3 regions of the Amycolatopsis panacis genome follow, and region 3 is predicted to be linked to each of the others. Evidence: riboswitches for the same ligand, from Rfam matches in the RefSeq annotation. Region 3 holds a riboswitch; each other region holds the start of a gene.
The links. Region 3 has a riboswitch for cobalamin ahead of D5S19_RS05330 (CoA-acylating methylmalonate-semialdehyde dehydrogenase). Riboswitches for the same ligand answer to the same signal wherever they lie in the genome.
Positions count from the first base shown of each region.

Region 1: linked by a shared signal. The riboswitch ahead of metE (5-methyltetrahydropteroyltriglutamate--homocysteine S-methyltransferase) and the one ahead of D5S19_RS05330 (CoA-acylating methylmalonate-semialdehyde dehydrogenase) in region 3 are both predicted to bind cobalamin.
Region 2: linked by a shared signal. The riboswitch ahead of D5S19_RS29145 (hypothetical protein) and the one ahead of D5S19_RS05330 (CoA-acylating methylmalonate-semialdehyde dehydrogenase) in region 3 are both predicted to bind cobalamin.

Region 1 is NZ_QZFV01000109.1:156,832-168,239, reverse strand. Features, by position in the region: gene D5S19_RS23915 (acyclic terpene utilization AtuA family protein) at 1-1,666, opposite strand, end outside; gene D5S19_RS23910 (TIGR03084 family metal-binding protein) at 1,663-2,454, opposite strand; gene D5S19_RS23905 (acetoacetate decarboxylase family protein) at 3,276-4,082, shown strand; gene D5S19_RS23900 (ribonucleoside-diphosphate reductase subunit alpha) at 4,303-7,344, shown strand; gene D5S19_RS23895 (ribonucleotide-diphosphate reductase subunit beta) at 7,378-8,451, shown strand; cobalamin riboswitch at 8,545-8,728, shown strand; gene metE (5-methyltetrahydropteroyltriglutamate--homocysteine S-methyltransferase) at 8,863-11,127, shown strand; gene D5S19_RS23885 (cytochrome P450) at 11,331-11,408, shown strand, end outside.
Region 2 is NZ_QZFV01000140.1:3,270-14,677, forward strand. Features, by position in the region: gene D5S19_RS29130 (ECF transporter S component) at 1-121, opposite strand, end outside; gene D5S19_RS29135 (ABC transporter ATP-binding protein) at 118-1,716, opposite strand; gene D5S19_RS29140 (CbiQ family ECF transporter T component) at 1,713-2,792, opposite strand; gene D5S19_RS29145 (hypothetical protein) at 2,779-3,435, opposite strand; cobalamin riboswitch at 3,453-3,594, opposite strand; gene D5S19_RS29150 (Gfo/Idh/MocA family protein) at 3,628-4,524, shown strand; gene D5S19_RS29155 (VanZ family protein) at 4,719-5,372, shown strand; gene D5S19_RS29160 (GNAT family N-acetyltransferase) at 5,562-6,299, shown strand; gene D5S19_RS29165 (cytochrome P450) at 6,667-8,040, shown strand; gene D5S19_RS29170 (terpene synthase family protein) at 8,037-9,089, shown strand; gene car (carboxylic acid reductase) at 9,076-11,408, shown strand, end outside.
Region 3 is NZ_QZFV01000061.1:66,760-74,879, reverse strand. Features, by position in the region: gene D5S19_RS05350 (enoyl-CoA hydratase) at 56-823, opposite strand; gene mmsB (3-hydroxyisobutyrate dehydrogenase) at 820-1,698, opposite strand; gene D5S19_RS05340 (enoyl-CoA hydratase/isomerase family protein) at 1,695-2,732, opposite strand; gene D5S19_RS05335 (acyl-CoA dehydrogenase family protein) at 2,729-3,868, opposite strand; gene D5S19_RS05330 (CoA-acylating methylmalonate-semialdehyde dehydrogenase) at 3,877-5,376, opposite strand; cobalamin riboswitch at 5,680-5,863, opposite strand; partial or broken gene D5S19_RS32885 (ImmA/IrrE family metallo-endopeptidase) at 5,864-6,148, opposite strand; partial or broken gene D5S19_RS32880 (hypothetical protein) at 6,577-6,627, opposite strand; gene D5S19_RS05320 ((2Fe-2S)-binding protein) at 6,704-7,396, opposite strand; gene D5S19_RS05315 (CbtA family protein) at 7,393-8,120, opposite strand, start outside.

The sequences.
Region 1 (11,408 bases), on a different contig from region 3:
GCGCTCGCAGCCATTCGCCGAGGGCCTTCGCCTGCGGGTCGAACCGGGCCTGCGAGGCCACGCCTTCGCCGAGAATCCCTTCCACCACGAAGTTCATCGCCCACAGGTTCGGCAGCAGGTGCCGGGTCACCGGCAGCGTTTCGGTCTCCGGCAGCAGCCTGCGGAACTCGGCCACGGTGAGACGCCGCACCAGCCAGCGCCAGGCGGCGTCCGAACGTACCCAGACGCCGAGGTTGGCGTTGCCGCCCTTGTCCCCGCTGCGCGCACCGGCCACCCGCCCCAGCGGTACCCGGCGCACCGGGCCCGCGACCGGCGGCTCGGGCAGCGCCGGTTCATCCACTTCGGACAGCGGACGGGTTTCCGCCGCCGGCGCAATGTCGACTCGCGACCCATCCGGCAACACCGCCACGTGCGGCACCTCGGCAGTGTCCACATAGGCCGCCGAGTAGACGCCGTACGGCACGGCTTCCGAAGGCGGTGCGGTCACGTGGAAACCCGGGTAGCTGGCCAGCGCCAGCTCCACCACGGCCGAGCTGAACGCGCGCCCGGCGACCTTCGGATCGGCGTCTTTCACCGCGACGTGCAGCAACGCGCTGGCCTGCTCCTCGGTCTCCGCGTCGGCGTGGTCGGTGCGCGCGAGCGTCCAGCGCAGGTCCGCCGGACGCCGGTTCGCCAGCGCCCCTTCCAGCTGATCCCGCACCAGTGCGGCCTTTTCCTCGATGTCCAGTCCAGTGAGGACGAACGTCGTCTCGTTGCGGAACCCACCGAGCCGGTTGAGGCACACCTTCACCGTGGGCGGCGGCGCTTCCCCGCGCGCACCCGAGATCCGGATCCGGTCCGGGCCGTCCGCTGCGAGCATGAGCGTGTCGAACCGGGCGGTCACATCGGGATTCGCGTAGCGGGCGCCGGTGATCTCGTAAAGCAGCTGCGCGGTGACCGTGCCGGTGCTCACCACTCCCCCCGTGCCCGGGTGCTTGGTGATCACGCTGGATCCGTCCGCGTGGATCTCCGCGATCGGGAAGCCCGGGTTCCCGATCGGCTGCTCGCGGAAGAACGCGTAGTTTCCGCCGGTCGCCTGGGCCCCGCATTCGATCACGTGCCCCGCGGCGACCGCGCCGGCCAGCGCGTCGTAGTCCTCCCGCGCCCAGCCGAAGTGCGCCGCCGCCGGGCCGACGAGCACCGACGCGTCGGTCACCCGCCCGGTGACCACCACGTCCGCCCCGGCGTCCAGGCAGGCGGCGATCCCCCAGGCACCCAGATAAGCGTTGGCGGTCAACGGTTTCCCGAACCCGAGCCGCTCGGCCCGGGAGATCAGGTCGTCCCCCTCCACATGCGCGATCCGCACGTCGATGCCGAGCTTCGCGGCCAGCTCCCGCAATGCCGCGGCGAGCCCGGCCGGGTTCAGCCCGCCCGCGTTCGCGACGATCCGCACGCCGTTGTCCTTGGCCAGCCCGAGGTTCTCCTCCATCTGGCGGAGGAACGTCCTGGCGTACCCGCGATCCGGGTCCTTCAGCCGGTCACGGCCGAGGATCAGCATGGTCAGCTCGGCGAGGTAGTCGCCGGTCAGCACGTCCAGCGGCCCGCCGGTGAGCATTTCGCGCACCGCGGAGAACCGGTCGCCGTAGAAGCCGGAAGCATTGCCGATCCGCAACACCGGGGCGTTCACACGAACTGCCCCGGTGCTCGCCCGGCCCCGGGCGGCCCGGCGAACGCCTGCGCGATGCCGAGCCACTCCCGCACTTCCCCGCCGGTGGCTACGAGGCCGGTGTCGTCGGGATGCCGCCGTTGTGTGACCACCAGGCAGAAGTCGAGGGCGCTGCCGGTCAGCCGTCCTTCGGCGTCCTCCGGGCCGAACGCCCAGGTGGCGCCGTCCGGCGCGGCCAGCTCCACGCGGAACTGCCCGGGCGGCGGCGCGAGCGAGTGCAGCTTGTAGGCGAAATCGCGGGTGCGGGTGCCGAACCGGGCGATGTGCCACAGCCGCCCGCTGGGCTCGCGGACGACCCCGAGCGCGTCGGCGAGATCCTGCCCGTGCGCCCAGGTCTCCATCATCCGCGCGGTGGCCATCGAAGCCGCGCTCATCGGCGGCCCGTACCAGGGCAGTTTCGCCCCCTCCGGGACCGCGGCGAGCGCCTCCGCAAGCTCGGCCCGGCCGGCCCGCCACCGTGCGAGCAGTTGCTCCGGCGGCTCCGCCGCACCCTCGGCCGCCCCTCGATCCATATACGCCTCACCGATTCTGAGCAGGTTCTCCACCTCGGCCCGCCACCGCCGCGGCCGGCGCGCCGCGATCAGCGCCTTCCTGTCGGTCCAGGCCAGATGCGCGATCTGATGCGCCACGGTCCACCCCGGCGCCGGGGTCGGCCGGGCCCATCCCGCCTCGTCCAGCCCCGCCACGAGCGCGTCCGCCACCTGCGATTCGGCCGCCAGATCCCCGAGGATCACGGCGAGATCAGCCATCCCTGCGCCTCCCTGCGTCCACGGATGCTCCACCCGCCGACCAGCGTGGACCCCGGTGCCGAAAAAATCAAGCTCGCGTGATTGTTTCTCGTTCGGACGGCCCGTACGGCGGCGACAAGGGACGGCGCCCGCCCCGCCGACAGCGAAGTCGCCTCCGCCGAGTGTGAGTACGTTCTTGGCGGAGAATCCGCGTACATGTACGGCAAAAACGCCAACACAGACACGAGCAAACACACTCACCCCACCGAGTGACACGTTGCCGGCGATCCGGCCAGGACCTACCGTCGGCACATGGGTTCGCGCGCGAAGGTCGGGCACCAGGTCACCGCCACGCTCGCCCGAAACACCGGTGGCCAAGGGGCCGCTGGCGCTCTTTCCGGCGATTACCTTGTCGCCGCGACGAATTCCCCCACGATCCGCCCCGTCCAGCAAGTGTCACACCGGATCCCCACCACGGGGGAATCGATGATCGCGACGATGCGCGTGGCATCGGCAGCGCCCGGAGCCGCCGTCCCACTCCCCGACGAATGTCCTTGCGCCACAACGGATTTCTGTCCGGATCCTCTCGTCACTCGTCGCGACCTCGGACTCGAAGACCGGCCCCTGCCAAGGCTCGTCGGTCCAGGCGCCGCGCGCAACGGGATGCGCGGCGACCGGATCTTCAGCTCGGGCGGAGCCCTCCGCGCCAGGTTCGCGCATCACCTCCTCCCTCGCGGCGAAGTACTCCGGCCCAGAGAAGTGTTCCCGCGAACCAGCGAAACAGCCCTTGTCACCGCCCGGACCGCGATGATCCGGCAACCGCCCCACCCGAGGTGAGCAGCGTGAGCGACTACCCACCGGAGCCGTGGCGACTCGCCGGTGAAGCCTGTTTGTCGATGTGGCGACTGCCCGTCGACGAGGTGGCCGGCCTGCCCGCGGGCGCGGAACCGATCCTCATCGCCGGGCGTGCGTCCGTGTTCACCGCCTGGATCGACTACCGGCCGCCGGGGCAGCTGAGTTACCGCGAGCTGCTCTGCGCAGTCGCGGTACACGGTCGCGGACTCGCCGCGTCGATCACCCAGATCTGGGTCGACAGCGAGATATCGCGGGACGGCGGGCGCGAACTCTGGGGCATCCCGAAAGAACTCGCCTCCTTCGGTTTCACCGGCGGGCGAACCTTCACTGCCACCACGGGGATCACGGCCTCCACCGACACCGCGACCACAGGTACCGCGGCAGCCGAGGGGACGACCGCCGACACCACGGCCACCACGATCAGCGACACCACAGCCGCAACCGACACAGCCACAACCGACACCACAGCCGCCGAGACCGCAGCCGTCCACACTGCGACGACCCACGCCGAGCCGACCGGCGTCTGGATCGCCACCGCCGCGTTCACCCCCCGAGCCGGGCTGCCCTTCCCCCTACCCGCCCGATTCGAGATCGCCCAGACCCTCGCCGGCCGCCTCACCCGTACGCCGGTGCGATGGCGAGCCCGGCCGTCACTCGCCGCGGCGGACTGGGCGGTCAACCCCGCCGGGCCGCTCGGTCAGCTTGCCGGGAAGCGGCCTGTGGGCAGTGCCGTGCTGCGGGGATTCACCCTCGAATTCGGTCCGCGCGGGGCCTCGACCAGCCGCTCTGAGTGACGACCTAACCCGCGAGGGTGAAGCCTCGACACGCCACCCCTTGGGGCACGTGCAGGCCCCAACCCCTACATGTAGTCTCTGAACACCGGCAGCCCCCAGCGACGGGGAGACCGCTTCGGGAGGGTCGCCGGGCAGATCTACGTAACCGCAGCGCACAGCCCCGCCGGGTGGTGCGCCGCTCGAACACGCCCTTTTCGGGTCGACTCTGTGGGAGACGCGCATGTCAGTGGAAACCGGTACGCGGCCGCCGGCGACGGCAGACCAGGCCCCGAACACCGTCCACGTGATCCGGCGGGACGGCAGCGTCTCACCCTTCGACGCGGGCAAGATCTCGGTGGCGCTGACCAAGGCCTTCCTCGCGGTCGAGGGGGGCGACGCCGCGGCGTCCTCGCGCGTGCACCACGTGGTCGCCGAGCTGACCGGGCAGGTGGAGGCAGCGCTGCTGCGGCACGCCGGGCCGGAGACCGCGCTGCACATCGAGCAGATCCAGGACCAGGTCGAACTCGCGCTGATGCGCGGGGAGCACCACAAGGTCGCCCGCGCGTACGTGCTCTACCGCGAGGAGCGCACGAAGGCCCGCGAGGCCGCCGCGCCCGCCCCGGCCGAGGCCGCGATCACCGTGAAGGGCGCCGACGGCACGGTCCGCCCGCTCGACTGGGCCCGCGTGGCGCATGTGGTCGGCGAGGCGGTGGCCGGGCTCGAAGACGTGTCCGCCGAGCCGGTGCTCGCCGAGGCCAAGCGCAACCTCTACGACGGCATCAGCACCGACGAGCTGGCGCTGGCGCAGATCATGGCCGCCCGGGTGCTCGTCGAGCAGGAGCCGAACTACTCCTACGTCAGCGCCCGGCTGCTGCTGGACAAGCTGCGCGGCGAGGCACTCAGCCACCTGGCCGGCACCCCTCGCCTGGCCAGCCAGGACGAGATGGCCCGCGAGTACCCCGCGTACTTCCGCGCCTACCTGCGCCGCGCGGTCGAGCTGGAGCTGGTCGACGGCGAGCTGCTCGGCTTCGACCTGGACCGGATCACCGCCGCCCTGCACCCCGAGCGGGACCTGGACTTCGGCTTCCTCGGCCTACAGACGCTCTACGACCGGTACTTCCAGCACCACAACGGCGTCCGTTTCGAGCTGCCGCAGGCGTTCTTCATGCGCGTCGCGATGGGCCTGGCGATCCGCGAGGATGACCGGGAATCTCGTGCGATAGAATTCTATGAACTGCTCTCCACGTTCCACTTCATGGCCTCGACGCCGACGCTGTTCAACTCGGGCACCACCCGTGCCCAGCTCTCGTCCTGCTTCCTGACCACAGTGGACGACGACCTGGACTCGATCTTCCAGGCGTACAAGAACAACGCTCTGCTGGCCAAATACTCCGGCGGGCTCGGCAACGACTGGACCCCGGTCCGCGGTCTCGGCGCGCACATCAAGGGCACCAACGGCCAGTCCCAGGGCGTGGTGCCGTTCCTGAAGATCGCCAACGACACCGCGGTCGCGGTGAACCAGGGCGGCAAGCGCAAGGGCGCGGCCTGCGCCTACCTGGAGACCTGGCACGTCGACATCGAGGAATTCCTCGACCTGCGCAAGAACACCGGCGACGACCGCCGCCGCACGCACGACATGAACACCGCCAACTGGGTGCCCGACGAGTTCCTGCGCCGGGTCGAGGCGGACGCGCAGTGGACGCTGTTCTCCCCGAACGAGACCCCGGACCTGCACGACCTGTTCGGCACCGCGTTCGCCGAGCGCTACCGCGAGTACGAGGCCGCCGCCGAACGCGGGGAGATCAAGGTGTTCCGGCGCGTGCGCGCGGTGGAACTGTGGCGGCGCATGCTGACCATGCTGTTCGAGACCGGGCACCCGTGGATCACCTTCAAGGACCCGTGCAACCTGCGCTCGCCGCAGCAGCACATCGGCGTGGTGCACTCGTCCAACCTGTGCACCGAGATCACGCTGAACACCAACAGTGAAGAGGTCGCGGTCTGCAACCTCGGCTCGGTCAACCTGCTCAAGCACGTCACCCCGTCCGGTTTGGACACCGCCCGGCTGGAGCAGACCGTGCGCACCGCGGTCCGCATGCTGGACAACGTGATCGACATCAACTTCTACACGATCCCGGAGGCGCGCCGGTCCAACCTGCGCCATCGGCCGATCGGGCTGGGACTGATGGGCTTCCAGGACGCGCTGTTCGAGATCGGCGTGCCGCTGTCCTCGGACGCCGCGGTGCGGTTCGCCGACGAAAGCATGGAGCACATCTCCTACTACGCGATCTCGGCCTCCACCGACCTCGCCCAGGAACGCGGCCGCTACCAGTCGTTCGAGGGTTCGCTGTGGAGCCGCGGCATCCTCCCGATCGACTCGATGCAGCTGCTGATCGACGCCCGACAGGGCGACGCGCTCGACGTGGACACCTCGTCCACTTTGGACTGGGCGCCGCTGCGCGAGCGGGTGAGGACGGTCGGCATGCGCAACTCCAACGTGATGGCGATCGCGCCGACCGCGACGATCTCCAACATCTGCGGGGTGGGCCAGTCGATCGAGCCGCTGTTCCAGAACCTGTACGTGAAGTCGAACATGTCCGGGGACTTCACCGTGGTGAACCCGCACCTGGTGCGCTCGCTCAAGGCGCGCGGGCTGTGGGACGAGGTCATGGTCAGCGACCTCAAGTACTTCGACGGCAGCCTCGGCCAGATCGACCGCGTGCCGGACGATCTCAAGGCGCTGTACGCGACCGCGTTCGAGATCGAGTCGAAGTGGCTGGTGGACGCGGGTTCGCGGCGCCAGAAGTGGATCGACCAGGCGCAGTCGCTGAACCTCTACATCGACGCGCCGAGCGGCCGCAAGCTCGACGAGCTGTACCGCTATGCCTGGCACAAGGGGCTCAAGACCACGTACTACCTGCGGGCCCGCTCGGCCACGCACGTGGAGAAGAGCACCCTGCGCGGCACCGACGGCAAGCTGAACGCGGTCTCGGCCACCCCCGCCGCCACCGCCCCCGCGGCGAGCCCGGCAGCGGCCCGGCCGGCTGGTCCCGTCCCGTCGCCGAGCCCGGCCCCTTCGCCGTCGGCCGGCCCGGTCTCGGCAGCGTCTCCTTCGCCGTCGGCCGGCCTGGCTCCGTCGCCCGGCCCCGCAGCCGCGGTCCCGGCCACCCCGCCCGCCGCGCAGCCGGAATCGAAGGAGCTGCCGAAGGTGGACGACGTGGACTTCGTCGCCACCGAAGGCGCCGCCTGCCGCATCGACGACCCCGACTGCGAAGCCTGCCAGTAACGCCCGACCACGAAGCTTGAGGTGAGTGGATACATGACCAACGTGGAGAGCACGGACGCGACCGGGCTGGGCCGGATCGAGGTCGGCGCGGGCCGGATCGACGTCGACGACAAGCGGATGATCAACGCCCGCGCCGACGTGAACCAGCTGCTGCCGATGAAGTACCGCTGGGCCTGGGACAAATACCTGGCCGGCTGCAACAACCACTGGATGCCGACCGAGGTCGCGATGCAGGCCGACATCGCGCTGTGGAAGTCCGCCGACGGCCTGACCGACGACGAGCGTCAGATGCTCAAGCGCAACCTCGGCTTCTTCGCCACCGCGGAGTCCTTGGTGGCCAACAACATCGTGCTCGCGGTGTACCGGCAGATCACCAACCCGGAGTGCCGCCAGTACCTGCTGCGCCAGGCGTTCGAGGAGGCCGTGCACACGCACACCTTCCAGTACATCTGCGAGAGCCTCGGCCTGGTCGAGGGCGAGCTGTTCAACATGTACCGCGAGGTACCGTCCATTTCGGACAAGGACGCCTGGGCGCTGAAGTACACCCAGCACCTGGAGGACCCGGACTTCGAGACCGGCACGCCGGAGGCGGACACCGCGTTTCTGCGCGATCTGGTGGCGTTCTACGTGATCTTCGAGGGCATGTGGTTCTACACCGGTTTCGCGCAGATCCTGTCGCTGGGCCGGCGGAACAAGATGGTCGGCATCGCCGAGCAGTACCAGTACATCCTGCGGGACGAGTCGATCCACCTGAACTTCGGTATCGACTGCATCAACCAGATCAAGATCGAGAATCCGCACCTGTGGACCGAGCAGTTCCAGGCCGAGGTCCGGCAGATGCTGACCGACGCCTGCGAGCTGGAGGTCGCCTACGCCCGCGACACCATGCCGCGGGGCATGCTGGGCCTCTCGGCGCAGCTGTGCGAGCAGTACATGCACTTCATCACCGACCGGCGCGCGCAGCAGATCGGGCTGGCGCCGATCTTCGGGGAGACGGAAAACCCGTTCCCCTGGATGTCGGAGGCGATGGACCTGAAGAAGGAGAAGAACTTCTTCGAGACCCGGGTCATCGAGTACCAGTCGGGCGGCGCGCTGGACTGGGACTGATCCCGCACTCCGGGAATCGAGTACGACTTGTGCCGTCTCCGGCCACGACCCGCTAGGCTCGGCCACGCCACTGGTTCGCCAGGACGTGGCCGAGCCTCTTTGCGGCGCGGCCGCGCACTGGGGAGGCAACAGGGAACCCGGTGTGAATCCGGGACTGCCCCGCAGCGGTATGTGGGAACGGAAGCCGTCACCGCGAGAGCGGTACAGCACTGGGCGCGAGCCCGGGAAGCGACGGCCGGTAGGCACGAGCGGTACGCCCACGAGTCCGAAGACCTGCCCGTGGTACGCGCGCCGAAGGCGTGCGTGAGTCCGGGCCTCGTGGGACAAGGCGCGACCGAAGCACGGCTCCCGCGTGCCCGGGCTCATCCGGCGAGCACGTGAGGATGCACAGCTGTGAACACCCTGAACACCCTGAACACCCTGGGCACCACTGTCCTCGGTCATCCGAGGATCGGGCCGGACCGGGAGCTCAAACGAGCACTGGAGGCCTACTGGGCGGGCAAGGCCACCGAGGCCGGCCTGCTGGAGACCGGGCGGAGGCTGCGCGAGCGGACCTGGACCGCTCTGCGCGACGCCGGTCTCGGCTCGATCCCGTCGAGCACGTTCTCCCACTACGATCAGGTGCTCGACATCGCCGCGCTGTTCGGCGCGCTGCCCGGGCGTTTCACCCGGCTGGGCCTTTCCCCGCTGGACACCTACTTCGCCGCCGCCCGCGGGGTGCCGGACGCGCCCGCGCTGGAGATGACGAAGTGGTTCGACACGAACTACCACTACCTCGTCCCGGAGCTGGGCCCGGACAGCCGGTTCACGCTGACCGGCACCGCCCCGCTCGACGAGGTCCGCGAAGCGAAGGCGCTGGGTGTCACCCCGCGGCCGGTGCTGGTCGGACCGGTCACTTTCCTGGTGCTGGCCAAGGCGGACACCCCCGGGTTCGAGCCGATCGAACTGCTCGACGAGCTGCTGCCCGCCTACGTCGAGCTGCTGCGCCGCCTGCGGACCGAAGGCGTGGAGTGGGTGCAGCTGGACGAACCGGCGTTCGCCGCCGACCGGAGCACCGCCGAGCTGAACGCGCTCACCCGCGCCTACCACGTGCTGGCGAAGGAGACCGACCGGCCGAAGCTGCTGGTCGCCGGGTACTTCGGCAAACTGGGCCGGGCGCTGGGCGTGCTCGCCCGCTCCCCGATCGAGGCGCTGGCCGTCGACCTGGTCACCGATGAGTCCTTTGTGGACGATGTGGTGGCGGAAGGCGCGCTGCGCGACAAGGAGATCCTCGCCGGGGTCGTGGACGGGCGCAACGTGTGGCGCACCGATCCGGACCGCGCGCTCGCGTGCGCGCGTCGGCTGGCCGGCACCGCCGCCCGGGTCAGCGTGAGCACGTCGTGTTCGCTGCTGCACGTGCCCTACGACGTGACCGCGGAGACTCGGCTCGAACCGCGGCTGCAGAGCTGGCTCGCGTTCGCCCGGCAGAAGGTCGACGAGGTGGTGCTGCTCGGCCGCGCGCTCGACGGCGAGGACGTGGACCTGGCCCCGGCGCGCGCCGCGGTGGCCGATCGCGCCGGCGCCACCGAGCTGACCGACCCGGCGGTCCGCAGCAGGCTCGCCGGGCTGACCGAGGCAGACGCCGTCCGCCCGCCGTACGCGCAGCGTGCCGCCGCCCAGTCGGCCGCGCTGAACCTGCCGGATCTGCCGACCACGACCATCGGATCCTTCCCGCAGACCGGCGACGTGCGCCGCGCCCGTGCCGCGCACCGGGCGGGCAAGCTCGGCGCCGAGCAGTACCGAGGCGCCATGCGCGCCGAGATCGAGCGCGTGGTGCGGCTGCAAGAAGACCTCGGCCTGGACGTGCTGGTGCACGGCGAGCCGGAGCGCAACGACATGGTGCAGTACTTCGCCGAGCAACTGGCCGGGTTCGCGGCCACCGAGCACGGCTGGGTGCAGTCCTACGGTTCGCGCTGTGTGCGCCCGCCGATCCTGTTCGGCGACGTCTCGCGGCCGGAGCCGATGACCGTGGAGTGGGCGCGCTATGCCCAAGACCTCACCAGCCGCCCGGTGAAGGGCATGCTGACCGGTCCGGTGACCATCCTGGCCTGGTCGTTCGTCCGCGACGACCAGCCGCTCGGCGACACCGCGCGGCAGGTCGCCCTGGCCATCCGCGACGAGGTGGCCGATCTGGAGGCGGCCGGCATCCGCGTCATCCAGGTCGACGAACCGGCGCTGCGGGAGCTGCTGCCCCTGCGAACGGCCGCGCACGACGCGTACCTCGCCTGGGCGGTGCACGCGTTCCGGCTGTCCACCTCCGGCGTCGAGGACCGCACGCAGATCCACACGCACATGTGCTATTCCGAATTCGGCGAGGTGCTGCCCGCGATCGACGCGCTTGAAGCCGACGTGACCAGCATCGAGGCCGCCCGGTCGAAAATGGCGGTGCTGGCCGACCTGACCTCCGCGGGGTTCGCCCGAGGCGTCGGCCCGGGCGTCTACGACATCCACTCTCCACGGGTGCCCGGCTCCGGCGAGGTGACCGGCCTGGTCCGCACCGCGCTGGCCGCCGTGCCCGCCGATCGCCTGTGGGTCAACCCGGACTGCGGACTGAAGACCCGTGGTTACGCCGAGGTGGAACCCGCACTGCGCCACCTGGTCGGCGCGGCCCGTCAGCTCCGCGGCGAACCCCGCTGAGCCCCGGCCGCTGACAAGTAAGGCTGTGAAGGGTCCCTTCACGGACTCTGCGTCCGTGAAGGGACCCTTCACAGCCCTTCAGCCAACCCGGCGCCGGCTGGGGCGGTCTCACCCGGACGGGGCTTGGGGCAAACGTTGTCACGGGGTCAACAGCAGCGCACCCTGGAACTGTCCAAGATCGACGAGCCCGGAGGTGGTCGGCGATGGCCGGTACGGCAGCCCGGATCGCGGCGTTGCGGGAGCGGATGCCGCCGTTGACCGCGGTTCCGTTGCCGCGGGCC
Region 2 (11,408 bases), on a different contig from region 3:
CGACGCCGCCGTGGGAGAGCAGGGGCCAGCAGAACATCGCGAGCCCGGCGACGACCGCGACGGTCAGCACCAGCGCGCTGCGGTGGCGAAGGCGGACGGCCGGGCCGAGGAAGTCCGTCACGAGCGCGCCTTCGCAACCTCGTCGACGGTCAGCCATGGCTCCGGAGCAAGGATCTTCGCCACTTGCGGCGCGAACGCGGGTGAGGAGACCACGACGTCCGCAGTCGGCCCGTCGGCGACCACCTCGCCCTCGGCGAGTACGACGACCCGGTCCGCAGCTGCCGCGACGAACTCGACGTCGTGCGTCGCGAGCAGGACCGCGTGCCCCTCACCTGCCAGCGCAGCCAGCTCGGCGGCGAAGTGCCGCTTCGCCGGGTAGTCCAGACCGCGGGTTGGCTCGTCGAGCAGCATCACCGGTGGCGCGGCGGCGAGCTGCACGGCCAGGACCAGCGCGAGCCGTTGTCCTTCGGAGAGGTCACGAGGGTTCGCCGCGCCGTTGACGCCCGGCACGAGCCGGTCGAGCAGCTTCCGGGCGGTGCCCTCGGCGGCCACGGATTCGACGTCGGCCTGTCGGCATTCGGCGGCCACGGAATCGAGGTACAGCAGGTCCGCCGGGCTCTGCGGCACCAGCCCGACGCGCGCTCGGGCCGCCCGCGCGCGCAACGCCTTCGGGTCTGCGCCGAGCACCTCGACCGCGCCGTCCGAGCGTGGTCCGCTGCCCTGCAGCGCCCACAGCAGTGACGACTTACCCGAGCCGTTGCGGCCCATAAGCGCGACTACTTCGCCTCTCCGAAGCGTCAGATTGACACCACGTACGGCGTGTACGCCGCCGTAGCGGACCCGAACACCGCGCGCGGTGAGCACCGGCTCGCCGTCCTGCTGACGTACGCGCTCCGGCTGTCGCCCAGCCAGTTGTTCACGCAGTGGGCGCGCCTTCCGACGCGCGTCGCGCACGGACAGCGGCAGGGGTGACCAGCCCGCCAGCCGGCCAAGCTCCACGATGGGCGGCGCGACATCAGTGTGCGCGAACACTTCCGACGGCGGGCCGGACACGACCGTGCCGTCGCCGGGTAGGTACAGCAGCCTGTCGGCGTACTGGGCCACGCGTTCCATCCGGTGCTCTGCGACCACGACGGTGGTGCCGAGGTCATGTACGAGCCGCGTGATCGCGGCCAGCACCTCCTCGGCGGCGGTCGGGTCCAGCGCCGAGGTCGGCTCGTCGAGCACCAGTACCCCCGGGTGCGCGGTGAGCACCGAGCCGATCGCCACCCGCTGCTGCTGCCCGCCGGACAGTGTCCGAAGTGGACGATCACGCAGCTCCGCGATGCCGAGCAGATCCAGCGTCTCCTCCACCCGCTTGCGCATCACCTCGGGCGGCACGGCCAGCTGCTCCATGGCGTAGGCCAGCTCCTCCTCGACGGTGTCGGTGACGAACCCGGCCAGCGGGTCCTGTCCGACCACGCCGACCACCTCGGCCAGCTCCCGCGGCGGATGCTCGGCGGTGGACCGCCCGGCCACCCGCACGGCCCCGGTGAGCCGCCCGCCGGTGAAGTGCGGCACCAGCCCGTTCATCGCCCCGAGCAAAGTCGACTTACCGACACCGGTGCGGCCGGCCACCAGGCACAGCTCGCCCTCTTCGATCTCGAAGGTGAGATCGGTGAACACCGGCCGGGCGGCACCGTGGTAAGTGATCCCGACGCGCGAGAACTCGATCATCGGACCACCTCCGCGACGAGCGCCGGGCGCGGCGCGAGCCAAGCGGGAAGCACACAGATCAGCACCGCGAGCGCGGGCAGCAGGGGCAGCTCGGGCCACGTCGGCGGCGACGCCGGGGTGGCCAGCGAAACCGGATCGGCCACCAGCACGAGCACGCACCCGGCCACGCCGCACAGCGCGACCAGTGTTTCCGGCAGCCGCCACGGATCGGGCCGATAAGTCGTCCGCCGCAGCCGGCGTCCGCCGAGCACGAAGCCGGTGGCGGCCACGAGCAGGCCGGCGACGAGCATCGGCACGCCGAGCCAGGATGAGGAGCCGTCCAGCACGCCGTACACCCCGACGGCGACCCCGACCAGCCCGGCGAGCACACAGACCGCGATCAGCACGCGGACCTGCCGTCCGAGGTAGCCGCGACGGCCGTACCCCCGGGAATCCATGGCCGCCGCCAGCTGCAACGACCGGTCCATCGCATCGGCCAGCACCGGCACGAAAATCCCCTTCACGAAACGCAGGCCACGGGTCCGCCCGGCCCGCAGCCTTCGCGCACGGCGTACCCGGTGCACGCTTTCCACCAGCTGTGGCGCCACGGACAACGCGACGGTGACCGCCGTACCCACTTCGTACAACGCCGCCGGCACCGCTTTCAGCAGGCGCTTCGGGTTCGCCAGCGCGTTCGCGGCGCCGACGCAGAGCACGATCGTGGCCAGCCGCAGGCCGTCGTAGAAGCCACCGAGCAGCTCTTCCGCCGAGGTGGGGCCGAGCAGCTCGATCCCGGCAGCCGCGGCGGGCAGCGGAATCCGCGGCAGGGTGAACAGCACGTGCCCGCCGTCCTCGCCGCCGATCAGGATCCGGAACAGCACTCGCGAGATCAGGATGACCGCGGCGACCAGCGCGTACATCCGGAACGCCAGCGCCCACGGCGCGTCACCACGCCGGGCGACCACGACGAACCCGGCCACCGCGAGCACCAGCCCGAGCAGCAGCGGGTTCGTGGTCCGGCTCGCGATGACCGCGAGCGCGAGCGCCCACACCCACCACGCGCCGGGATGCAGCGCTCGCGGACTAGGCCGCGCCACGCCGGCGCCGGATCGCGGTGACCACCCCGGCCACCGCGATCAGTACGACGACCACGATGCCCACGACCAGCCCCCACGGGAAACCGCTGTCCGAAGTGGACGACTCGGCGGCGGCGGGCGCGGGATCGTTCGCCTTGCGCACCGGGGCGGTCCGCGGCGGCGGGTAGTCGGTGTAGGACTTGCCGATCGCGAAGGACCAGCCCTCGAAACTGCCCGCGGGCGGCTTCCAGCCCTGCACGCCGACCTGGCTCGACTCCCATTTGCCGCCGTTGGTGGCGGTCCAGAAGCTCCAGGTGGCGTTCTCCGGCGGCATCCCGGTGCAGGACTGGTCCGCGGGCTTGTTCTCGATCTTGCACAGCAGCGCCAGCCCGTACTTGCCCGAACCGGCCAGCTCCAGCCCGGCGTTCTGCAGTGCGGTGAGCCCGTTCTCCTGCGGCCCCGGGGCGCAGCGGATGAGCGGGTCCCCGCCGAGACCCTGGAAGTCGACGATCACGGTGACCCCGTTTTCGTCCGGGCAGTACCCGGCGGTGCCCTTGCCGGGCACGGTCGCCGAGGCGGGCGCGGCGCCGCTCAGCCCGGTACCGATCAGAAGTACGCACCCGGCGAGGACTCGCCCCCAGTGGCGCGCGTGTGTGAACCGCATGTCTGATGAACCTCGCATCGATCGGGCCACGGCGGGCGATCCGGCTCGCGGCCCCGAGAAGGGGCCGCTCACGGTTGCGGGCCAGCGCCGGAATCCCACCGGCTTCCCCCGTTCGTGGCGTAGAACTCGTCGACGTTAACCCACCTCAGGCGCTCTTCGGAAGCGACCGCGACCACACCTACACTTCCGGACGTGGAATTCGGACAGCTGCGCGTCGGCCTCGTCGGAACCGGACCGTGGGCGGCCAGGGTGCACGCACCCGGGCTGGCCGAGCATCCGGGCACCGTCCTCAGTGCAGTGTGGAGCCGCCGTCCCGACGCCGCGCAGTCGCTCGCGAAGACCTACGACGCCGTGGCCGCCGGCAGCATCGACGAGCTGTTCGACCAGGTCGACGCGATCGCTTTCGCCGTGCCGCCGGCGGTGCAGGCAGAGATCGCGCCGCGCGCCGCGGCGGCGGGCAAGCACCTGATCCTGGAGAAGCCGATCGCCGCCGACCTGCCTGGCGCGCAGCGTCTGGCCGACGCGGTCACCGAAGCCGGAGTCGCGTCGCTGGTGATGCTCACGCTGCGTTTCGCACCGGAGACCCGCGACTGGCTCGACGGAATCAATCAGGCAGGCGGCTGGCGAGGCGGCGGCGCGCGCTGGCTGTCCGGCGCGTTGCTCGGCGGTCAGTACGCCGGTTCGGCGTGGCGGCAAGACCCATCGGGCGGTGCACTCGCGGACATCGGACCGCACGCGTTCGATCTGCTCGACGCCGCGCTCGGCCGGATCACCGAGGTGCTCGCCGCGCACTGCGGCGCGGAAGATCTCTGGCATGTGTTGCTGGCCCACGAGAACGGGGCGACCAGCACCGCGACGCTCACCCTGCGGCTGCCGGTGCGACCGACCGTAGCGGAGGTCGCGGTGTACGGCGAGCACGGCTACCGCAGGTTTAGCCGGTCGGGTACTGCCGCCGAGTCGTATACCGCACTGCTGGATGATTTCGCGGCCATGGTTTCCAGCGGAATTTCCACGCACCCGTGTGATGTGCGCAGGGGTGTGCACCTGGCATGGATCGTCGACCAGGTACGGGCGCTGACCGGCCGATGACCTCGATCGTCCCTTGTGGAGCGTGACTCTTCCGCTCCACTATGGACACCCCATGCACGGGATCCCGTTTCCCGCCACCGAAGGATTCACCGAATAGGGCGGGTCACCCTGTGTGTCTGGCGGATCCCGCGTCGCGATGGTGACCTTGGAACAGGAAACAAGCGGTTCGCCGAGGGGTTCGAGAAGGGAAGCGCATGGGTGCCCTGCTGCGCGCTTTCTGGGGGATCATTCCGGCCACAGCCATCGCGCTGCCGTACGCGATGCTGTGCTGGCCGTTGCTCACCGTCCGCCGGCGGCGAAGAGCCGGTGTCAGCCTGGCCCGCGCCTCCGCGACCGCCGGGGCGGACGTGCTGATCGTGACGCTCGGCGCGCTGGTGCTGATCCTGGTCACGATGCCGGTCGGCGACAGCCACAGCAGCACGCTGGATCTGATGCCCGGCGCCGATCTCGCTGACGCGTACGCCGACGGAGGCTCGCTGTGGCAGGTGCTCGGCAACCTGTTCCTGCTGCTGCCGCTGGCCGCGCTGGTGCCATTGCGGGTGCCCCGGCTGCGCTCGGTCCGCCGGATCGCCCTTCTCGCGCTGGTCCTGTCGGTGCTGGTCGAGGCGACCCAGTTCGTGCTCCACAACGGCCGGGTCACCTCGACCGACGACGTGCTGCTGAACACGCTGGGCGCCGTACTCGGCGCGGCCGCGACCCGGCTCGTGTGGCGGCGGCGGGATCGGCCGGCACCGGCGATCCCGGAACAGGTGCGGCGGACCGCCTGCGTGGCCCCGATCCAGCTGCACAGCAGCCGTCCCGCGCCCAGTGCCCGGTACGCCGGGCTCAGCCACCCGGAACGGCGGTGAAAAACCGGTTGCGCCTACCGGCAGACTGAACGCAGTACCCCGTTTCGGACGAAGGAATGCCTATGTTCGCCGCCACGGCCCGCGTCGGCCGAGGTCCGGCCTGACGCGAATAAGCCAGCCGTTCGCGCACGCATCGTGCCCGAGCGCCGCCGCGTCCTGCATTCCTTCCTCCGAAAGGGTTTCTTCCGCATGTCTGCCATTCAGGCATATGTCCGCACGACCGCACCCCGCGGCCGGGACACCGAACGGATCGGACCGTTCCTCGCGACTTTTTCCCGCGAGAGCAGCAGTCCGATGCTCAACTACGCGATCCCGGACGACGGCGCCGAGCCGTCCGCGGCCGAGCTTGCCGCACTGGCCGCCGCGTATCGCGACCGGGAGCTCTTGCCGCGGCTGGAGTTCTTCATCGAGGCGGCACCTGCCCCGGAGGCGGCGCTGACCGCTGCCGGATACCTCCTGGAGCGCCGGATCCCCTTGATGACCTGCACTCCCGCCGGGTTCATCGACCGGCAGGCACCGCCCGGATTCCGGCTGCGGCAACCTGAATCGGACACCGACCGGCGTCGGCTGAGGTCGATGCAGAACATCGCTTACGGTGCGGGGCCGGAGGTTTCCGACGCCGAAGTGGCGGAGATGCGCGAAGACCTCCACATGCTCGCGCAGGACTGTGCAACCGGCGAGATCGTCGGTGGCGGGGTGGCGCTGGAGATCATTTGCGGCATCAGCGAAGTGGCCGGGATCGCGGTAGCCGGGCCGTTTCGCGGGCGCGGCCTCGCGGCGGCCGTCACCGCACAGCTCACCCGGAGCGTGCACGAGCGCGGCGCCGGGGTCGCGTTCCTCACTCCGGCGAACGAGGGCATCGGCACGATGTACCGCAAGGTCGGCTACCAGGACTGCGGTGAGTGCGCGCACATGTCCCTTGCCTAGTCCACTCCGGACACTCGACCGATCGCTCGCGCGAACTTATAACACAAGTAGAGCGACGTGTCCAAAAATACCGCACACAGCTGCCTGTTAATACTGATCATTTTGCCCTTAAGTTCACAGGTCCGCAGGGAAAGGTGAACTGCGCCACATGGACCACGGCGGTATCGGCCGATTGTTCTAGCGTGAGCCAACGTTCGGCGGACCCCCGGACGTCACTGGGACCCGATACACCCGGCCACCGCCGGACGCATCGGCATCCCCGGCGCCGCATCGACCCTCAGCCGCATCGACCTCATATGATCAGGCTCGTTCCCGCGCACAAAGACAGCAGCCGCCCGGCGATCAGCACAGGATTCGGAGTCCGGCCATGACCAGCACGGAGCAGAACACCCACTATCGGCTGGGCGACGCCCCTGGAAAGGTGCCCTTCCTCGGCAACGCCGTCCAGATCTTCCGGGACCCGCTGACCTACCTGCCGGACCTGCGCCGGCAAGGCGATCTGGTGCGGGTGCGGCTGGGCCGGAGCACCGCCTACCTGGCGGCGACCCACGACGTCGTCCAGGAAGTGCTGCACAAGCCCCGGGAATTCGACAAGGGCGGCGAGTTCATCGACAAGATGCGGGTGATCCTCGGCGACGGGGTCGGTACCTGCAGTGTCACGACCCACAAGCGGCAGCGCGGGTTCATTCAGCCGGCCTTCACCAAGGCCAAGATCTCCGGCTACACCGAGGTGATGTCCCGGCGGGTGGCCGAGCTGATCGATTCCTGGCACGACGGCAGGGAAATCGACCTGCCCGAGGAGATGAGCAGGCTCACCACCCGGGTGACCGCGCAGGCGATGTTCTCCCACGACCAGGTCAGCGCGGAGGCGATCGCCGAGATTCAGCGGTCGTTCCCGGTGGTGTGGAAGGGTGTCTACCGCCGGATGATCCTGCCGCTGCCGCTGGTGCACCAGGCCCCGACCAAGGCGAACCGGGACTATCGGCGTGCGCTGCAACGACTGGAGAACGTCATCTCCACCATGCGCGAGGCCTACCGGACGAATTCCGGGACACAGGACGACATCCTGTCCATTCTGCTCGCCGCCCGGGACGAGAACGGCGTCGGCATGACCGACGAGGAGATCCGCGACGAATTGATGACCGTGCTGGCCGCCGGTGTCGAAACTCCGGCCTCGGGACTCACCTGGGCGCTGTACTTGATCAGCCGGCACCCCGAGGTCGAGGCACGGCTGCACGAGGAGGTCGACGCGGTACTCGGCGGACGCACCGCCCTCGAAGCGGATTATCCGGCGCTGCCGTTCACGAATCGGGTCGTCAACGAGGCCCTGCGGATGTACCCACCGGTGTGGTTCATCACCCGCCGGACGGTCAGCGACACCAAGCTGGCCGGGCACGACATCCCTGCCGGAGCGAGCATCCTGTTCAGTCCGTACGCATTGCACCGGGACCCGGCGGTCTTCACCGATCCGGATTCGTTCGTACCCGACCGCTGGCTGCCGGAGAACCTGAAGAAGCTCCCGCGCAACGCCGTCATCTCCTTCAGCGGCGGTACCCGGAAATGTCTCGGGGACGTCCTGGCGAACCACGAGATGACCATCGCGCTCGCCTCCATCGCGGCGCGCTGGAAGATCTCGCACAAGCCGGGCCACACCCTCAAACCCGTGGCGAAGGCGGAACTGACCACCGGCGAGCTTCCGATGATCCTCACGGCCCGGGGGCCGTCCGGAGCCTCGGCATGACCGGGATTGCCTTGCGCCACGAGGAAAAACTGCAGCCGCCGCCCGGACACCCACTGCTCGGGTTCCGGTCGGCGATCTCCCCGCACGTGGCGGAGCTGGAGGGACACATCCTCGGCTGGGCGGAACGCTACGCGGTGCTCGACAACGCGCGGGCCCGGGACAAGCTCGCCCGCACCCGGCTCGGCGAACTCGTCGCACGGGCCTACCCCACCATCCTCCCGGCCCGGCTCGAAGCGGTCGCCGGATGGTTCACCTGGGCGTTCGTCATCGACGACTGCTACGAACACGATGCCGGGCACTACGACGAACCCGCGGCGCAGACCCTCCGAGTCCTGGTCCGGGATCTCAAGCCCGACGCCACGCACACGCGGCTGGACGCGCTGCTGGCCGATGTGTGGCATCGGCTGGCCGCCGGGATGAGCACTGCCTGGCGGCTGAGGTTCACCCAGCACATGGCACATTTCCTCGCCGCCTTCAAGTACGAGGCCTTCAACCGGCAGGTCCGGCACGTGCCGGACCTGCTCGGCTACCAGCAGCTTCGCCGGGCCTCCGGGGGCATCACCCCGTCGCTGGACCTGCTCGAAGTGGCCACCGAACAGGAAGTTCCGGGGCTGCTCCACGAGTTCGAGCAGGCCCGTGTCATGTTCAACCGGGCGTCCGACGTGGTGGTCTGGGTCAACGACATCGTCTCCCTGCGCAAGGAACTGGCCGCCGGGGAGACCACCAACGGCGTGCTCGTGCTCGCCGAGAAACACCACGTCGAGCTGCCGGAGGCCATCGACCTCGCCTACGCGCTGGTCACCCGGCAGATCGAGGAGTTCGAGCAGGCCACGAGCGAGCTGGAAACGCTGATGAGCCGCTGGCGCGGCCTGGAGCCCGAGAACGTCGACGCGGTGCGGACCTTCACCGATGGCCTGCGTTCGTGGATGCGCGGGAACCTCGACTGGTCCGGCAACAGCGACCGCTACCAGAACGCCGACGGAGTACTGCTGTCCACCGACTCTTCCCTGATTTCGCCCTCCACGCCAAGCCTCAGTGAACCGCACTGAGGCGGCCGACGTGCGCGATCGCTTCGACGACAGCGTAATCTCGGCCAGGCGCACAACCCTTCTGGCGCACGACCCGCAATTCTCCGCGGCTTGCCCGGACGACGCGATCACGACGGCCATCCGGCAGCCTTCGATGCCGTTGAAGGACATCCTCTCCACCATCATGGCGGGGTATGCCGACCGGCCCGCCATCGGCGAGCGAGCAACCGAATCGGTGCTCGACCCGGTCACCTGCCGCACCACCCGTCGGCTGCTGCCACGGTTCGACACGATCAGCTACGGCGAGCTGTGGCGACGGGCCACTGCGATTGCTGCGGCCTGGTACCACGACGAACTCGACCCGGTGCGGGCCGGTGACTTCGTCGCGATTCTCGGTTTCACCAGCGGCGACTACACCACGCTCGATCTGGCGTGTCTCCGGGCCGATGCGGTGACCGTGCCACTGCAGGCCGGTTCCGCGCCTGCGCAGCTGCTTCCCGTCGTCCACGAGACGCGCCCGCGCATTCTTGCCACGAGCGTGGAGCATCTGCTCACCGCGGCGGAGATCGCCGCATCCGCGCCGTCGGTGCGCCGCCTGGTGGTGTTCGATCATCATCCCGATGTGGACGGTGAGCGGGAGCGGATCGAAGAGGTCCGGCACCGCCTCGGCGAATCAGGTCACGACGTGGTCGTCGAGTCGCTGCCGGAGGTGCTCGATCGGGGTGCCGCACTGCCTTCCCTGCCGGACACCGATGCCGACGAGGAACGGCTGTCCCTGCTGATCTACACCTCCGGCACGACGGGCATGCCCAAGGGCGCGATGTACCCGGCCCGGCTGGTGGCCGAACTCTGGCGCGGATTCTTCCCCGAGCGCCCGGGACTTCCGCTGCTCGACGTCGCCTACCTGCCGATGAGCCACCTCGCCGGCCGCGCGGTGCTCTACAGCACCCTGGCCCGGGGCGGGACGTCGTTCTTCACCGCGCGCAGCGATCTTTCGGTGCTGTTCGAGGATTTCGCGCTCGTCCGGCCGACCGTGCTGATGCTCGTTCCTCGCCTCTGCGAGACGCTCTTTCAGCAATATCACCCGAATCCGGCAGCCGACGGCGTCGGCCGGGCAGTCAGCCGGCGCCTGGGCGAGCAGGTGTTCGGGGATCGATTCCTGTGGGCGGTCTGCGGTGCGGCGCCGTTGTCGGCGGAGCTGACAGAGTTCATGGAAACCATGCTCGGCATGCGGTTACCCGACGGGTACGCCTCCACCGAGGTGGGCGCAGCCCTGTTCGACGGCAGGGTGCTGCGCGAGCGAGTACTGGATCATCGGCTTGCGGACGTTCCGGAGCTGAATTACTTCACCACCGACTCGCCTTACCCACGCGGAGAACTCCTGCTCCGCTCGAACTCGGTCATCCCCGGCTATTACCAACGTCCGGACCTCACTGCCGAGGTATTCACCGACGACGGTTTCTACCGAACCGGCGACATCATGGCCCGGACCGGCCCGGATGAACTGATGTTCGTCGATCGGCGCAACAACCTTCTGAAACTTTCCCAAGGCGAATTCGTCGCACTGTCGCGATTGGAGACTCTGTTCACGGCCAGCCCGATGATCCGGCAGATCTACCTCTACGGCACCGGTGAACACGGATACTTGCTCGCGGTCGTGGTACCGGCACCCGAGGCACTCGACGGTGATGACCCGGAGAGGCTCACTTCGCTGATACACCAAGCATTACAACAGGTCGGCCGCACCAGCAACCTCGCCGGGTACGAGATACCGCGAGACTTCCTGATCGAGACCGAACCCTTCAGCCCGGAGAACGGTCTCCTCTCCGGCATTCGCAAATTGCTGCGCCCGAAGCTCAAAGAACGTTACGGCCGCGAACTGGAGCGCCGCTACGCGGAAATCGCCGACCGCGAGTCCAGTGCAGTGCAGAAATTGCGGGAAACCGGATCCGATCGACCGGTGATCGACACCGTGCTCGCCGCCGCACAAGCGGTACTCGGCACTTCGACGGGACACCGCGCACCTGGGGAACATTTCCTCGACCTGGGCGGCGACTCATTGTCCGCGCTCACCTTGGCCACGCTTTTGCGAGACATCTTCTCGGTCGACGTCCCGGTCGGCGTCATCGTCAGCCCGACAAGCGACCTCGGCTCGCTGGCGGCCTATCTCGAACAGAAGCTGGCCCCCGGTGCCGCCGATCAGCCGTCGGTGACCGATGTCCACGGCCCCGCCGTGACCGAGCTACAGGCTGCCGAGCTGACCCTGGACAAGTTCCTCGACACCAGAACCCTCGCCACCGCGAGAAATCTGCCGCGCCCAGACGGTCCACGTCGGACTAT
Region 3 (8,120 bases):
GTGGCACCCCGCACGGAAGCCGAGCGGAGCGGCGGCGCGCCAGGGGCAGACCAGATCAGCAGTGCCGGAAATCCGGCTTCCGCTTCTCCGCAAACGCCGCCATCCCCTCCTTCTGATCCTCCGTAGCGAACAGCGCGTGAAACACCCGCCGCTCGAACAACACCCCCTCGGCCAGACTGCTCTCGAAGGAACGGTTGACCGCCTCCTTGGCAGTCCGCGCCGCGACGAGGGACATCGAAGCGATCTTCGCGGCCACCTCGATCGCTTCGGCGCGCAGTTGCTCGTTCGGGATAACCCGCGACACCAGGCCACAGCGCTCCGCCTCGTCCGCGCGCATGGTGCGGCCGGTGAGGATCAGGTCCATCGCCTTCGCCTTGCCGATCGCGCGGGTCAGGCGTTGCGAGCCGCCCATGCCGGGGATGACGCCGAGGGTGATCTCGGGCTGGCCGAAGCGGGCGGACTCGGCGGCGATCAGCAGATCGCACATCATCGCCAGTTCGCAGCCGCCGCCGAGGGCGTGGCCGGCGACGGCGGCGATCAGCGGAGTGCGGACGCGGGTCAGCGCGTCCCAGCCGGCGAACCAGTCCTCGGCGTGCATCTCGCTGAACGTGCGCGAGGCCATTTCCTTGATGTCGGCACCGGCCGCGAACGCCCGGTCCGAGCCGGTGAGCACGATCGCGCCGACCTCGGCGGAGCGGTCCAGCTCGGCGGCCGCGGTGGTCAGTTCGCGCATGGTCTCCAGGTTCAGCGCGTTGAGCGCCTGCGGCCGGTTCAGCGTGATCAGCGCGACCCGCGGCGCGGGGTGTTCGACGGTAATGGTCATCCATGCTCCCGGAGTGTGGTGACGATGGCGGAGAAGTCCCGGGCCGGGCCGTCCTCGGCGACGAACCCGGCGTACAGCTCGGTGGCGTGCCGGGCCAGTGCGGTGTCCGCGCCGGTGGCCTCCGCGGCGGCCTGCGCCAGGCGCAGGTCCTTGAGCATCAGGCCGCTGGCGAACCCGCCCTGATAGTCCCGGTTCGCGGGGCTGCCAGGCACCGGGCCGGGTACCGGACAGTTGGTGGTCAGCGCCCAGCACTGGCCGGACGCGGTGGAGGCGACGTCGAACAACGCCTGGTCGGTCAGCCCGAGCCGCTGCCCCAGCGCGAACGCCTCGCTGACCGCGACCATCGAGACGCCGAGGATCAGGTTGTTGCAGATCTTCGCCGCCTGCCCGGCCCCGGACTCTCCACAGTGGACGAACCGGGAGCCGAGGTGGCGCAGATAGGGCTCGGCCGCGCCATATGCGGCGGGCCGGCCGCCGATCATGAACGTGAGCGTGCCCGCCTGGGCTCCCACCACGCCACCGGAGACCGGGGCGTCGACGGCCAGGTGCCCTGCCTGTTCAGCCAGCTCGGCGGCCGCTCGCGCGTCGGCGACCTCGATCGTCGAGCAGTCCAGGAACAGGGTGCCCGGCGCGGCGGCGGGCACGATCTCGCGGTACAGGTCGAGGACGTGCTTCCCGCTGGGCAGCATGGTGATCACCACCGACGCTCCGGCGGCCGCGGCCGCCGGAGAGGAGACCACCGTGACGCCGCGTTCGCCCGCCGTGGCGGCGGCCTCGGCCACCGGGTCGTAGCCGGTCACCTGTTCCCCGGCGGCCACCAGGTTCGCGGCCATCGGGCCGCCCATGTTGCCCAGCCCCAGAAACGCGACGGTCATCGCGGCATCACCGCGGTCAGTTCGTCGTTGCCCAGGTCTTCGAAGTACGCGGCGACGAGGTCGTCGCCCACCTCCGCGAGAGTGGCCGGGGACCAGCGCGGCGAACGGTCCTTGTCGATGATCTGCGCCCGCACCCCCTCGGCGAAATCGGCAGAACGGAATGCGCGGTGCGCGATCCGGTACTCCTGCTTCAGCACACTCGGCAGGTCCGGCAGCCGCGCGGCCTCGCGCAACGCCCGCAGCGTCACCTTCAGCGAGGTCGGCGACTTGCCTTCGATCTCCTTGGCCGCGGCCACCGCGGACTCCCCGCTGTCCCGCAACCGGACGAGGATCTCCTCCACGGTCCCGGCCGCGTAGCAGTGGTCGATCCACTCCCGCGCCCCGGCAAGCGCGCTCGGCGGCGGTGGTTCCGCAACGAGTTCGAGCGCCCTGTCCGGGGTCCGGGTGGCCAGTGCGTCGAACAGGTCCGGGAGGCGGGCCGCCGGGACGTAGTGGTCGGCGAGTCCACAGTGGATCGCGTCCGCCCCGCTGACGCTGCCTGCGGTCAGCGCCACGTGCGTGCCCAGCTCGCCGGGTGCGCGCGAGAGCAGATAGGTGCCGCCGACGTCGGGCACGAAACCGATCCCGGCCTCCGGCATGGCCAGCCGGGTCCGGTCGGTGACCACCCGGTGGCTGCCGTGCGCGGAGACGCCGACCCCGCCGCCCATCACGATCCCGTCCATGATCGCCAGGTACGGCTTCGGGTACCGGCCGATCAGCGCGTTCATCCGGTACTCGTCGGCCCAGAACTCCAGCGAGTCCGTGCCGCCGGCCTTGGCGTCCTCGTAAATCGACCGGATGTCCCCGCCCGCGCACAGGCCGCGCTCGCCGGCGCCCTCGACCAGCACCGCGCGGACACCGGCGTCGTCCTGCCAGGACTGCAACTGCGCGGTGATGGCGCGGACCATCTCGTGGTTCAGCGCGTTGAGCGCGCGCGGACGGTTCAGCGTGATCCGGCCGAGTCCGCTGTGGACGATGAACCCGACTTCACTCACGAGGCCTCCTGCAGCATCCGGCGGGAAATGATGACCCGCATGATTTCGTTGGTCCCTTCCAGGATCTGGTGCACGCGCAGATCGCGCACGATCTTCTCCACGCCGTATTCGGTGAGGTAGCCGTAGCCCCCGTGCAGCTGGAGCGCCTCGTTCGCGACGGCGAACCCGGTGTCGGTACAGAACCGCTTCGCCATCGCGGACAACGGGGTCGCCTCCGGATCGCCGTGGTCATAGGCGTCGGCCGCGCGCCACAAAAGCGTCCGCGCCGCTTCCAGCTCGGTACGCATGTCGGCGAGCCGGAACTGCAGCGCCTGGGCCTCGGAAAGCGGGCTGCCGAAGGCTTTGCGTTCGGTGAGGTGCCGAACCGCCTTGTCCAGCGCGGTCTTCGCCCCGCCGAGCGAGCACGCGGCGATGTTCAGCCGCCCGCCGTCCAGCGCCGCCATCGCGACCCGGAACCCGCCCCCGGCTTCGCCGAGCAACGCGCCCTCCGGGACCCGTACCCCCTCCAGGATCACCTGCCGAGTTGGCTGCGCGTGCCAGCCCATCTTGCTTTCGTTGGGGCCGAAGGAAAGCCCGGGGGTGTCCCGCTCCACGATGAACGCGGAGATGCCGCGCGCACCCGAGCCGCCGGTACGCGCCAGCACCACGTACACCTCGGCCGTTCCCGCGCCGGAGATGAACTGCTTGACCCCGTCCAGCACGTACTCGCTGCCGTCGCGGCGGGCCTTCGTGGTGAGCGCGGCCGCGTCCGAACCCGCGCCCGGCTCGGTCAGGCAGTAGCTGCCCAGAGCCTCCATTGTGGACATCCGGGGCAGGTACCGATGCCGTTGCGCGGTATCACCGAAGCGGTCGATCATCGCGGTGACCATGTTGTGGATCGAGATGTAGGCGGCGATCGACGGGCAGCCGGTCGCCAGCGCCTCGAAGGCGAGCACGCCGTCGAACCGGCCCAGCTCGGAGCCGCCGACGTCCTCGGGCAGGTACAGGCCGCCGAATCCGAGCTGTGCCGCCTTGCGCAGCACGTCGACCGGGAAATGCCGGTTCCGGTCCCAGTCCACCGCGTGCGGGGCCAGGTGCTCGGCGGCGAACTCCGCCGCCGTCCGGCGTACCGCGCGCTGTTCGTCGGTGAGATGCATGGCGGGCCTCAGTCCAGCGTCGGGATGACGAAGGAGGCGTCTTCCTTGATGCCGGACGGCCAGCGCGAGGTGACCGTCTTCGTCTTGGTGTAGAAGCGGATCGAGTCCGGTCCGTGCTGGTTCAGGTCGCCGAAGCCGGACCGCTTCCAGCCGCCGAAGGTATGGTAGGCGATCGGCACCGGAATGGGCACGTTCACCCCGACCATGCCGGTGTCGACGCGCGAGGTGAAGTCCCGCGCGGTGTCGCCGTCGCGGGTGAAGATCGCGACGCCGTTGCCGTACTCGTGCTCGCTCGGCAGCCGCAGGGCCTCCTCGTAGTTCTCCGCCCGCACGATCGAAAGGACCGGGCCGAAGATCTCTTCCCGGTAGATCCGCATGTCCGGGGTGACCCGGTCGAACAGGCAGCCGCCCAGGAAGAAGCCGTTCTCGTGACCGGGCACGGTCAGGTCGCGGCCGTCCACCACCAGCTCGGCGCCCTCCGCCACGCCGATGCGGACATAGTCCCGGGCACGCTGCGCGGCCGCGGCGGTGACCAGCGGCCCGAAGTCGGACGTCTCGTCCAGCGCCGGGCCGACCTTCAGGTCCCGCACCCGTTCGGCGAGCCGCTCGACGAGTGCGTCCGCAGTGGCCTCGCCGACCGGGACGGCGACCGAGATCGCCATGCACCGCTCCCCCGCGGACCCGTAACCTGCCCCGACCAACGCGTCCACGACCTGGTCGAGATCGGCATCGGGCATCACGATCATGTGGTTCTTCGCGCCGCCGAAGCACTGCGCCCGCTTGCCGTGCGCGGCCGCGGTGGAGTACACGTACTGCGCGATGTCGGACGAGCCGACGAAGCCGACCGCCTGCACCCGGGGCTCGGTCAGGAGCGCGTCGACCGCCTCCTTGTCGCCGTTGACCACCGAGAACACGCCCGGCGGCAGACCGGCCTTGAGGAACAGCTCAGCCAGCCGCAGCGGCACGGACGGGTCCCGCTCGGAGGGCTTGAGCACGAACGCGTTGCCGCAGGCTATCGCCGGCGCGGCCTTCCACAGCGGGATCATCGCCGGGAAGTTGAACGGAGTGATCCCGGCGACGACGCCGAGCGGCTGCCGCATCGAGTAGACGTCGATACCGGTGCCCGCGCTGTCGCTGTATTCGCCCTTGAGCAGGTGCGGGATACCGAGGGCGAACTCGACCACGTCGAGCCCGCGCTGGATGTCGCCGTGCGCGTCGGCGACGGTCTTGCCGTGCTCGGAGGAGAGCAGCCGCGCGAGGCTGTCCTGGCCGTGGCGCACCAGGTCGAGGAAGCGCATCAGCACCCGGGCGCGGCGCTGCGGGTTCCACCGCGCCCATTCCCGCTGCCCTTCGACGGCGATGTCCACCGCGGCGGTGACCTCGTCGACGGAGGCCAGCGGGACCCGTGCCTGCACCGCGCCGGTGCTGGGGTCGAAGACGTCGGAGAACCGCCCGGAGGTGCCGGGGATCGGCTTGCCGCCGATGAAGTGGGTGAGTTCGGGGATCATGGTCAGCCTTTCGGAAAGCACGCAGGAGGAGGCCGGGGCGCACGGCAGCGAGCCGCGACGACCGGCAGGGCGCAGGCACCGGATGACGAGCGCGGTCACCCCGCATCGGGGACCGCACACCACTGCCCCGGCGCCGATCGGCCCCGGTCACAGCGCACGGCCCCGGCACGCCAGGCACCGGGCACGCCACCGCTACCGCGCCTGCCGGACGGGCGCGGCGGGGCTACCGGGGCACCTGGGGTGGACCGGCGGCTTTCGCGCAGGCAGGAAGAATCCGCATGCGTTCTGCTCCATCCTCGTGGACGAACACGGACGTCCACGGCCGGTATCCTGGCTCCCGGATCTGCGGCGCCCCGGCCTTCCCGGCTCGCGCCAGTGGCCTTGCTTCGGGGACCGCTCCCCGGTCACAGTGGCGGGACCGCGCCGGATTCGCACCGGACTTCCCTGCACCGTGGACCTTGGTCACACCCTAAAGTAGGAAGTCCTACTATGTCGAGAGTGGCGCAGCCCTCATCGCGCGGTCACCGGACAGCAGGGTGACGTCGTAACGCAGCCGTTCGGCCGCGCCGAGGAAAACCCTATACGGCAACACCAGCGCGCCCGCGTAGTAGTTCGCCAGCCCGATGCGCAGCAGCCGCCGGGCGGTCTCGTCGCCGAACCCGGCCCGCTCGGCCAGCCGCGCGATCTCGTCTCCTGATTCCAGCATCGCCAGCTCGGAGGCGAGCCGGAACGCGGCCTGCCCCGGCCGCAGCGCGGGCGCGAGCCGCAATACCTTGCGGCGGCCGTCGAATTCGTGCCGCCCGGTGCCTCTCCGGGACGCAGCCGCAGATGCGCGGACAGCTCCTCGGCACTGCGGTCGAGTACCGCGACGTGGTTGTTACGGGTGTAAAACCAATCGCGCACCTGTTCGTGCGGCTGCTGCGCGGAAGTCTGGTCCATGCCCTGCTCCGCGGTGAGCGCGGCGATGTTCTCCACCGATTCCCGGTAACGCCGGCGCAGCGCGACCATCACCCGTGCGACGTCGGGCAGTTTCGTGGTCAGCTCATCGACCGCGCCGGGCGAGACCGCTCCGTCCAGAGTGTCGTCCGCGAAGACTTCCCGCACGTCGGCGACGAGACGGGCGGTGTCCTGCGCGGCGAAGAACTCCGCGTCCACCCCGAACCGCTCGGTCAGCTTCAGCAGCACGGCGAGGGTGAGCGGGCGGCCATTGTGCTCCAGCTGGTTGACGTAACCGGGCGAGATGCCGAGCACCCTGGCCAAACGGGCTTGAAGGCTGTGAAGGGTCCCTTCACGGACTCTGAGGCTGTGAAGGGACCCTTCACAGCCTTCAAGCCGGACGGCCGGTGAGGACGCAGTCGCCGCATTTCGGGCCGGCGCGGCCCGGTGCGGCGCGGTAGATCAGGCAGCAGCTGGTGCGGCGGAAGCGGCCGCCGGTCCGGGTGGCCGCACCGGCCAGCGGCGGGGATTGCTCCAGCGTGGCCAGCAGCACCGAGACTGCGTCCGTCCACTCCGGACGCTCGCCGCGGAGCACGACGGCCGCGCCGTTCAACGCCGACGCGAGGTTGCCCTGCCGTACCTTGGCGGCCAGCGAGAACGCCCCCACAGCCCGGTCCAGCCGGGCCATGGGTCCATTGAGGACTCGCTCGGCGAACGCACCGGCCACTTCGGACGGTGCGACCGGCGTGAGGTCGGCGCGCAGCGACAATGGCATCGCCCCGCCGGTCACCGGCTGCCACCACGCGTCCGCGAAATCCGGGACGAGGTGATGCCCGGCCGCGAGCGCCAGCGCGGGCGAACACAGCCGGGCGGCCATCCCGAGGTGCGCCACCGAGGCGGCGACCCGCAGCTCCACGTCACCGCCCCCGGCCGCGAGCGCCGCATGGACCTGCCCGACCCGGTGCCGCAGCGCCGGACCGTCGTCGAGGACCTCGGCCAGCGGCCGCCACAGCCTTGGCGGAGCGGCACCCGGCGGATGCGTTTCCACGGCGAAGAACGGGCCGAGCCCGGCAAGCTGGTTCACGCCCCGGCGACGGCTTCCACCGGACGGCCGCCGTGCAGCACCCGCTCGGCGAGCGGGCCGAACACGAGTGCGATCGTGCCCCAGAGGACCACCTGGGACAGCACCGAGTAGAGCCGGAAGTCGAAGAGCGTGTCCGCCGGGAAGCCCGGGTAGACGATCTGACCCGCCGCGTCCTTGAGCGGCAGGGGCGTCTCGGTGCCGTGCGCGCCGTGCTCCGCGACGTTGCCGGCCAGGTCCCCCAGCGAGGGCAGCAGGGCCATCAGGATCCCGGTCAGCACCACGAATGCGGCACCGGCGGCCAGCGCCGCGTTCCAGGTGCCGAGCTTCGGTGCGAGGCGCTTGCCCACCAGCAGTGCGGCCACCAGGAACAACACCCCCGCGGCCACCATCACCAGGTACAGCCCGGTGCGGGCGCCGATCGTGGCGTGGTTGCCGACCGCGGGCGGGTTCGCCGGGTACTTCAGGAACGGCACCAGGTACAGGCTGACGAACCCGGCCCCGGAGACCAGCAGGGCGAGCACCCGGGCACGGACCCGGCCTACCCGGCCAAGCAGCACCGTGTAGACCACCGCGAACAGGGCGCCCATCGCGACGCCGAACAGCACCATGCCCAGGCCGATGCCGAGGTTGCCCTGCACCGCCCGGCTGAACAGCTCCGGGCCCTCGGGATCCATCGGCATTCCGGCGGCCTTGTCCAAGGCCGACTGGACCTCGCTGCGACCGG